Regions from separate parts of the Shewanella sp. BC20 genome, predicted to be linked through region 3. Evidence: predicted binding sites of a transcription regulator. Region 3 holds the regulator's gene; each other region holds the start of a gene.
What was found. The regulator NrdR, encoded in region 3, represses ribonucleotide reductase genes. The targets are predictions, from matches to a motif close to AAACACNANATNTNGTGTTT.
Positions count from the first base shown of each region.

Region 1: nrdD (anaerobic ribonucleoside-triphosphate reductase) is a predicted target of NrdR. The motif match lies at 1,595-1,614, and genes of this name have one in related genera.
Region 2: nrdA (class 1a ribonucleoside-diphosphate reductase subunit alpha) is a predicted target of NrdR. The motif match lies at 2,083-2,102, and genes of this name have one in related genera.

Region 1 is NZ_NHRI01000002.1:99,285-102,566, forward strand. It holds gene rssA (patatin-like phospholipase RssA) at 1-487, shown strand, start outside; gene CBX96_RS02900 (hypothetical protein) at 597-1,292, shown strand; gene nrdD (anaerobic ribonucleoside-triphosphate reductase) at 1,645-3,282, shown strand, end outside.
Region 2 is NZ_NHRI01000003.1:248,816-252,097, forward strand. It holds gene nrdA (class 1a ribonucleoside-diphosphate reductase subunit alpha) at 1-1,929, opposite strand, end outside; gene CBX96_RS05310 (HAD family hydrolase) at 2,416-3,090, opposite strand; gene ubiG (bifunctional 2-polyprenyl-6-hydroxyphenol methylase/3-demethylubiquinol 3-O-methyltransferase UbiG) at 3,092-3,282, opposite strand, start outside.
Region 3 is NZ_NHRI01000016.1:46,193-49,474, forward strand. It holds gene CBX96_RS16085 (riboflavin synthase) at 1-530, opposite strand, end outside; gene ribD (bifunctional diaminohydroxyphosphoribosylaminopyrimidine deaminase/5-amino-6-(5-phosphoribosylamino)uracil reductase RibD) at 538-1,683, opposite strand; gene nrdR (transcriptional regulator NrdR) at 1,771-2,220, opposite strand; gene glyA (serine hydroxymethyltransferase) at 2,431-3,282, opposite strand, start outside.

The DNA.
Region 1 (3,282 bases), on a different contig from region 3:
TTGGCTCGTCGATGGCGCCGTTGTTAATCCTGTGCCCGTGTCTGTGAGCCGAGCTATGGGCGTCGATATAGTGATTGCCGTTGATTTGCATGGGTTTCATTCTGGGCGGCTGCAAGTATTGCCCGTCAACATGACCAGCCATAAGGCGCCAAAGGAAGAAAATGAAATGCCCGCTCGCCAAGAAACTGGCTTTATGGATTTGTTTGCTAGGGGGCGGGAATATGTCAGCAGCTTAACCGACAAGTTTTCCCTCGGCACTAAATCTAACCCTGGCATGATTGCGGTAATGTCACAGTCGATGGGGATTTTAGAGCAACGCCATAAGCGGGCGCGTTTGATGGGTGATCCTCCCGATATTTTGGTCGTGCCTGAAGTCGCTAATATCGGCACTATGGAGTTTCACCGCGCCGACGAGGCTATTGCCGCAGGAGAAGCGGCTGTCGCTAAGGCGGCGCACTTGATTGAAGCGGCAATTTGGAAAGGTTAATCGACAGGGATGGTTCATCGTTACATATTGATTTAGGCAAGTGATTGTTTGATTGGCTTATTTTTTGCTTTAGCTTCATCACACAGTGTTAGATGCCGAATTATTGACGATGAATCCTCTTTTAAATGCCTTAAATCTGAACCGTAGCAGTGTTGCCGATGCCTATGGCCTGAACAGCAAGAAGACGGACACGAGTAAGACAGACACAAGTAAGACTGAGTCCAGCACGGAGGCTAAGTCATCCGTCAAGGATACACCTAAGACTGAAGCGAAACCGAGCGATGACATTGCTTTGTCACCCCGCGCGCTTAGGGCACAAAAAATCCAAGCGATGTCGAAGGACTTTTTTGCCGATGGCCAGTTTAGTGTGTCAGATATCCCAGCCCTAGTGTCTCGACTGCAAAAGGACGGCATTTTGTCCGATGCACAGGTTGAGCGCCTGTCACAAAATGGCATTAATTTGCCGAGTCAAAAGCCGAGCAAGCAATCCCTGCAGGACTTTATCGACGATGAGCTAAAGTCTTTGGCGGAAAAGTCACCAAACAGTCCTATGATCGACACCTTAGTCGATGCTAAAAACGTATTGTCGAATATGGATGATGCGCAATCCCCAGTGCTGGCACAAAAAGCCACTAAGGTATTTGGCCAGTTAACCGATTATCTAAATAGCAACCCCACACTGAGCGACAGCCAAAAACAGTTATGGCAGGGGCTTAAGTCGACTATGCAAGTGGCTTCCTCCATGGGGATGCAGCAGTCGGCATCGGGGCAACTGAGTAGTTATCTTGCCTTAGCCAAGCGCTAACTCTGTTTGAGTGTAAACCTTAGCCAAGGGCAAACGCCGAGCTACGGACTGCTTTTATTCCAAGGACTTTTATTACAAGGACTTTGGCTTTCGGGCCAAGGTACTTTGTCGTGATTAGCGGGCATTTTTAGCGTCCGCTATCCTGCTTTATGGCCAAGGTCAAGGCTTAAAACTGAGATCATTGGGTTTGGCTACAGTTCTTCTTTGTTCTTTTTATCCATCCGATAAATCATGATCTGGATCATGGAATTTTAGGTGTTAATGCCGCTTAATTACCTAGATATTGTGTTTATTGATTATCTAAACACTATATGTAGTGTTAATTTTAATCGGAATGGAGAGGAACTGAACAATGCCAGTCGTGATCAAGCGGGATGGTTGCCGCACACCTTTTGATGAAACAAGGATAAGAGATGCAGTGATAGCGGCTGCAAACTCGGTTGGGATAGAGGATGCTGACTATGCCGCGACGGTTGCAGCTTGTGTGAGGGAGCGAGTGGCCAATCTGGCAGAAGTCGAGATCCACCATTTACAGGATGCGGTTGAAAACCTACTGATGGAAGGGCCTTACAAGTCTCTGGCGCGGGTCTATATCGAGTATCGCCATGACAGAGATATTTGCCGCGATGCGACCAGTAAACTCAATCTTGAAATCCGTGGTTTAGTGGAGCAGAGCAATGCGGCGCTGTTAAATGAAAACGCCAATAAAGACTCTAAAGTGATCCCAACCCAGCGGGATCTACTCGCGGGTATCGTCGCTAAACATTACGCCAAGAGCCATATTCTGCCTAAGGATGTGGTGGCCGCCCATGAACTTGGTGAAATCCATTACCACGATCTCGATTATTCGCCGTTTTTCCCGATGTTTAACTGCATGTTGATTGATTTGGCGGGCATGTTGACCCACGGTTTTAAAATGGGCAACGCCGAAATTGAGACCCCAAAATCCATCTCCACCGCTACTGCTGTTACGGCGCAGATTATTGCCCAAGTGGCGAGCCATATTTATGGTGGCACTACGATTAACCGTATCGATGAAGTGCTCGCACCTTTTGTGGCGAAGAGCTATGACAAACATTATCAAGTGGCACTCAATTGGCAGATAAAAGATGCCAAGGCCTATGCGACGGCGCTGACAGAAAAAGAATGTCATGATGCTTTCCAATCCCTTGAATATGAAGTGAATACCTTGCATACCGCCAATGGACAAACGCCCTTTGTCACCTTTGGTTTTGGTCTTGGCACTTCGTGGGAGTCGCGTTTAATTCAGCAATCCATGTTGAAAGTGCGTATGACGGGCCTAGGTAAAAATCGTAAGACTGCCGTGTTCCCTAAACTGGTGTTTGCGATTCGTGATGGCATTAACCACAAGGCCGGTGATTGCAACTACGATGTCAAACAAATGGCCCTAAAATGCGCCAGCATGCGCATGTATCCTGATATTTTGAACTACGAGCAAGTGGAAAGAGTCACGGGATCATTTAAAACCCCAATGGGCTGTCGCAGCTTTTTAGGCTCCTACAAAGAAAATGGCGAGCTGGTCCATGAAGGGCGCAATAACCTTGGGGTGGTGAGCTTAAACTTGCCCCGAGTGGCCCTCGAGGCCAATGGCGATGAGGCTGAGTTTTATCGTATTTTAGATGAGCGTTTACAACTTGCCCGCCGTGCATTAGATACTCGCATCGAACGCTTAAATGGCGTTAAAGCCAGAGTTGCGCCGATTCTGTATATGGAAGGCGCCTGTGGTGTGCGCCTGCGCGCCGATGATGATATCGCCCAAATCTTTAAAAATGGTCGGGCATCGATTTCATTAGGCTATATCGGTTTACATGAAACCATCAATGCGCTCTATGGCACTGAAACCCATGTGTTTGATGATGCTAAGCTTAGAGAAAAAGCGGTGGCGATTGTCGCGCACCTTAAAGCGGCTACCGATGCATGGAAGGCCGAAACCGGTTATGGGTTTAGCCTTTATAGCACCCCGAGTGAG
Region 2 (3,282 bases), on a different contig from region 3:
ACTGATCAAACCGCGTGGAGGTTCGATACCGTTAGTCGCGTTTGAGATCTGTGATGACGTTTCAGACGGCATCAGCGCAGACAGGGTCGAGTTACGTAAACCGTGCTGTTTGATGTCTTGGCGCAGTGTTTCCCAGTCTAAATGCAATGGCTCGCTGCAAATCTTATCTAAATCACGTTTGTAGGTATCGATAGGTAAAATACCTTGGGCGTAAGTGGTCTCATTAAATAATGGGCACGCACCTTGCTCTTTTGCCAGATTCATTGACGCCTTAAGCAGATAGAATTGAATCGCTTCAAAGGTCTTGTGAGTCAGGTTGTTCGCGCTACCATCGGAGTACTTCATGCCATTCTTCGCTAAGTAGTTAGCGAAGTTGATAACACCAATACCCAAGGTACGACGGTTCATCGATGAAATTTCAGCCGCTTTGATTGGATAATCTTGGTAATCCAGTAGGTTATCCAGTGCACGTACCGCTAAATCGGCTAATGGCTCAAGCTCGGCTAAGTTTTTGATCGCACCTAAGTTCAATGCTGACAGTGTACACAGCGCGATTTCACCGTTTGGATCGTCAATGTTGTTCAATGGTTTGGTCGGCAGCGCGATTTCAAGACAAAGGTTAGATTGTCTGATCGGGGCAACTTTCGAGTCGAACGGACTGTGGGTGTTACAGTGGTCGACGTTTTGGATGTAGATACGGCCCGTTGAAGCACGCTCTTGCATCATCAATGAGAACAGTTCAACTGCTTTCAATGTCTTCTTACGAATACTGCTGTCTTGCTCATATTGCAGGTACAGACGTTCGAATTCGTCTTGATCTTCGAAGAAGGCATCGTAAAGACCTGGCACGTCTGATGGGCTGAACAGGCTGATGTTTTCGCCTTTGATAAGACGTTGATACATCAGCTTGTTGAGCTGTACGCCGTAGTCTAAGTGGCGAATACGGTTATCTTCGACACCGCGGTTGTTTTTCAGTACCAGCAGGGATTCCACTTCTAAGTGCCAAATGGGGTAGAAGAGGGTCGCTGCACCACCACGAACGCCGCCTTGCGAGCAAGACTTCACCGCCGTTTGGAAATACTTGTAGAAAGGTAAGCAACCCGTGTGGAAGGCTTCGCCGCCGCGGATTGGGCTACCTAATGCACGGATACGACCGGCATTGATACCAATACCCGCGCGTTGGCTGACATACTTCACGATAGAAGAGGCGGTCGCGTTGATAGAATCTAAGCTGTCGCCACATTCAATCAGAACGCATGAACTGAATTGACGTGTTGGCGTACGTACACCCGCCATGATTGGCGTGGGCAGAGAAATCTTAAAGGTCGATACCGCGTCGTAAAAATCTTTAACGTATTGCAGGCGCGTTTCTTTTGGATAACGGGCAAACAAGCATGCCGCCACCAAAATATAGAGGAACTGGGCGCTCTCGTAGATCTCGTGGGTCACACGGTTTTGTACCAGATATTTACCTTCGAGCTGTTTTACCGCCGCGTAGGAGAAGTTCATATCGCGCCAATGGTCGATATAGGTATCCATGATATCGAGTTCTTCGCGGGTGTAATCCTGCAGAATATGCATATCATACTTGCCAAGCTCGACCAGTTTAGTCACATGGTCGTATAACTTTGGCGGTTCGAACTGACCAAAGGCCTTCTTACGTAAATGGAATACGGCTAAGCGCGCAGCCAGAAACTGATAATCCGGTGATTCTGGGGAAATTAAATCCGCCGCAGATTTGATGATCGTTTCGTGGATAGCTTCGGTTGGGATCCCGTCGAAAAACTGTAAATGCGTGCGAAGTTCAACTTCAGAAACAGAAACGTTTTTTAATCCCTTGGCTGCCCAAGTAATTACGCGGTGTATTTTGTCGAGATCGATTGTCTCACGTGCACCACAGCGTTTTGTGACTGTCATATTGCTATTCATTGAAGAGAGGCCTTGGTTCTGATATCTGTTCAGGTGAACTAAGTCACCGTACGTTTCCTTGTAAAACAATCAACCTGAAAACCCTTAATACTGCTGACTATGCAGGAGATAGTCGATTTAACGGGGAACTTCTAGTGTGTCTGATTGCTACCTATACACAAGATATGGTGTTTTAAATAATCTGAGATACAAGATAGTGAGGTTTGACGCTATTTGCAAGTCTCAATTCAGGGGGTATCTTGTGGATATCTTGAGGATAAAGAAAAGCGTTAGTGATGACTAACCCTGAAGCTCAAATTGAGATTAGCGTGCGACATTGATGACGTTTTTTTGTGCAAATTTCACTGTGTGATCGATCGCTAAAATAAGCAGCGATCGCGATCGCAAGGATTGACCCTTAACCTAAATTGCATTACCAGCGAAGGGCGCATAATTTCGCCGTTAATCGGATTCGGTTGAGCCATTACCTTGGTCAATCCGTTACTGCTATTTTGCGAATGCTTGGCTTAAGGCCGAATGCAAACTCGATGGCGAGTTAAACTGCGCATAGGCAGGCCATGCATCGGGTGTATCGGCCTCACCTAAATATCCCCACAAGGCCACACCGCCGAGCATGCCCGCCGCTTGAGCCGCGAGTAAATCCCGCTCGGCATCACCTAAATAGAGGATGTGCTGTGGCGGGCATTGCAGCTGCTGCGCGCCCAATAGCATAGGTGCAGTATGGGGCTTAGAGTAACGAGTCGAATCGCCACTGATCATCACTGGCATACGCGAGCTGAGCTTAAGCTTATGCAATAGAGGGCGAGTAAAGCGGGCGGGTTTATTCGTGATCACCCCAAATGGCACACGGCATAACTCGAGCCAATCGAGCAGAGGAGCGATACCATCAAACAACTGGCAATGGTCGCCATTGATCCTATGATAGTGTGCGAGGAGTCCTTGCTGTACTTGAGTGCGCAGTGCGTCATCCGCACCGGGAATCGCCGCATCGACTAAGGCAAAGCTGCCATGGGAGGCGGCGCTACGCATATCTGCTAAAGGTTTTGCTGTGATACCGACATCTGACAAACTGAGGTTAAGGGCCTGAACCAGATCCGGCGCGGTATCGGCAAGGGTACCGTCAAGGTCGAATAAGACCCCTTTAACCTCAGCTAAGCTCATCTTAATCTACCTTTTGCGTCGCAATCATATAGTTAACATCGACCTTTGGGGTGTACTTAAAGATCCCTGTTAGCGGGTTATAGGTGATCCCAAGTGCATCTTTACAGAGAAGATCGGTGTTATCGACTAAGGCCATGAGTTCAGATGGCTTGATGAACTTATTATGGTCATGGGTGCCAATTGGCAACATCT
Region 3 (3,282 bases):
TCGCCGGCTTTCAAATCCACCAAGGTGGTTTCACCCGCAGTATGGGGCACTATGGTTAATCGGAAACGGTGTCCATCGACTTCGTTTACCGTCAGGCTCACGCCATCGATGGTGATAGAACCTTTATGGGCAATATAGCGAGCCAGCTCCGCAGGCGCCGCTAACCAAAATTCGATTGCTTGACCGCGAGCAAGACGCTGCTCTACGGTGGCAATGCCATCCACATGGCCGCTGACCATATGCCCGCCGAGGCGAGTTGTCGGGGTGACGGCTTTTTCAAGATTAACCTTAGTGCCGACTTTATAGTTAGCAAAGCCTGTGAGACTGACAGTTTCAGCCGACACATCCGCCACATAGCCATCGGCTAATTGCTGAACCACAGTCAAACACACCCCATTGGTGGCGATACTGTCGCCTAAACGCACATCGCTTAAATCAAGTTTGCCACTGGCGACCGTCAAACGAATATCATCGCCTTTACGTTCAAGCTTTCGCAGCGTGCCAACGGCCTCAATAATCCCAGTAAACATGGTTAACTCACTTATTCGCTAAAGATGGATTGGACGTGAGCCTCAAGGTGAAACGCGTATCCGCGCCCACTTTACGCTCATCGACCAGTTTGAGGGTCGGAATATCGGCCATCATTTGATAATCGGGTAATTCGAGTAGATTACGCCCTTGTGCGCCAAGGATTTTCATCGCTTGATACAGCACTAACTCATCGGCTAATCCCGCACCGATAAAGGCGCCAGCTAAGGTCGCGCCCGCTTCGATAAGCACCTGATTACAGTTTTTGCCTAAATAGCTTAAGAGTGCGGGCAGCGAGATTCGACCATCAATCGCCGGTAATTGAAGACAAGTCACATGGGCAGGCAACTGCGCCACAAAGGCTGGCGAGTAAGGCTCAGTTGAGACTAATAACATCGGCGATTCAATCGCAAGCAAGGCTGCCGTAATCGGCATCCGGCAGCGACTGTCTAAAATCACCCGCAGCGGCTGTAAAATCTGCGCTTCACTCAATTGTGAGCTAAGACTGCCAAGCTCTGAGTAACGCACATTGAGCGAAGGGTCATCGGCTAGTACGGTTTCAATCCCTGTCACTAGCGCGCAGGCGCGTAAACGTAAACGCTGCACATCGCGGCGAGCTTCGGGGCCTGTGATCCATTTAGATACCCCGTTTGATAAGGCGGTTTTACCATCGAGGCTCGCGGCAAGCTTTACCGTCACCCAAGGTAGACCCGACTCCATGCGCTTCATAAAACCAAGATTTAAAGCGTAAGCTTCGTCGCGGTGCAAGCCAACATCCACTTCAATGCCCGCATCGCGCAGCATTTGAATACCGCGGCCACCGACCTGCGGATTGGGATCTTCAACCGCCACCACGACTCGTTTTACACCAATATTGATCAGCGCCAAGGCGCACGGCGGTGTGCGGCCATAATGGCTACAAGGTTCTAAGGTGACATAGGCGGTCGCGCCGTGGGCAAGCTCGCCAGCCATCCGCAGTGCATGCACCTCGGCGTGGGGCTCGCCAGCTTTTTGATGGTAACCTTCACCGACAATCTGATTATCTTTTACGATAACGCAGCCCACACTAGGATTGGGGCGAGTGGTATAAAATCCTTTACGAGCCAGTTGTATGGCTCGGCTCATCATCTGGTTATCGAGTTCTGACCAATTCATATAAACCCTATGAAATCTTGAGGAAGCGTGCCCGAATGCGGCGCATAACGAGGCGCTAACCTAAGCACTAACTTAAGATAACCCACATTACTTTTGCAGTTTCGCAATCGCCTCACCAAATTCGGAGACGTCTTCAAAGGCACGATAAACCGAGGCAAAACGAATATAGGCAACCTTATCTAGGCTCATTAACTGTTCCATCATCAAGTTACCTATCATCTCGGATGGCACTTCACGCTCGCCAGTAGCCCGCAGCGTTGACTTGATTTTACTTAAGGCCTGCTCGATTTCATCCATAGACACGGGGCGCTTTTCGACCGCGCGTAACATACCAGCTTGCAGCTTTTCTTCATCGAAGGGTTGGCGCGTGCCATCGCGTTTAATCACCCGTGGCATGACTAATTCAGCCCCTTCGAAGGTAGTAAATCTTTCGTGGCATTCGGTGCATTCTCGGCGACGACGCACTTGATGGCCTTCCGCCACTAATCGGGAATCGATCACTTTAGTATCTGTCGCGCTGCAAAATGGACAATGCATTGAGCCTCCTGCCGTGAATGGAATAAAGCCTGTGGCTTTCGCTGTTTCTCGCTTAAACCGAGCGGGTTTAAGTCTACGATTTTAGCAATAAAAATGGCCGCTTAATGCGGCCATGGGATTTTATCCTATTTATCGGCTGAGGTTAACCACCTAAGAGTGACACCCTAAGCAGTTGTGAACTCAGCCTTCATATTCAGATAAATTAACGAATTAACCGTAAACAGGGAAACGGGCGCACAGTGCCAATACTTGGCCTTTTACGCGCTCGATAACCGCAGGGTTGTGGGCATCGTCGAGGATGTCACAGATCCAACCGGTTAACTCTTTCGCTTCAGCTTCTTTAAAGCCACGGCGAGTGATCGCAGGCGTACCGATACGCACACCAGAGGTCACGAATGGAGAACGTGGGTCATTTGGCACAGAGTTTTTGTTTACTGTGATGTTCGCGCTACCTAAAGCGGCATCGGCTTCTTTACCCGTCAGGTCGCGACCGATTAAGTCCACCAGCATTAAGTGGTTGTCAGTACCGCCAGAAACGATCTTGTAACCGCGCTCTAAGAACACTTCAACCATGGCTTTAGCGTTCTTAACCACTTGTTGTTGGTAAGCTTTGAACTCTGGCTCTAAAGCTTCTTTGAAGGCTACCGCTTTACCCGCGATAACGTGCATCAAAGGACCGCCTTGACCGCCTGGGAATACCGCAGAGTTCAGCTTTTTGTATAGCTCTTCATCATCGGCAGCAGACAGAATGATACCGCCACGAGGACCGGCTAAGGTCTTGTGAGTAGTAGAGGTCACAACGTGCGCATGTGGCACTGGGTTTGGATACACACCAGCGGCGATAAGACCCGCAACGTGCGCCATGTCGACAAACAGGTAAGCACCGATTTTGTCTGCGATTTCGCGCATTCTTGCCCAGTCAACGATGCCTGAGTAAGCAGAGAAACCACCGATCATCATCTTAGGCTTATGTTCAACCGCCAGACGTTCCATTTCGTCATAGTCGATCTTACCTGATTCATCGATGCCGTAAGGAATGATGTTGTACAGTCTACCGGAGAA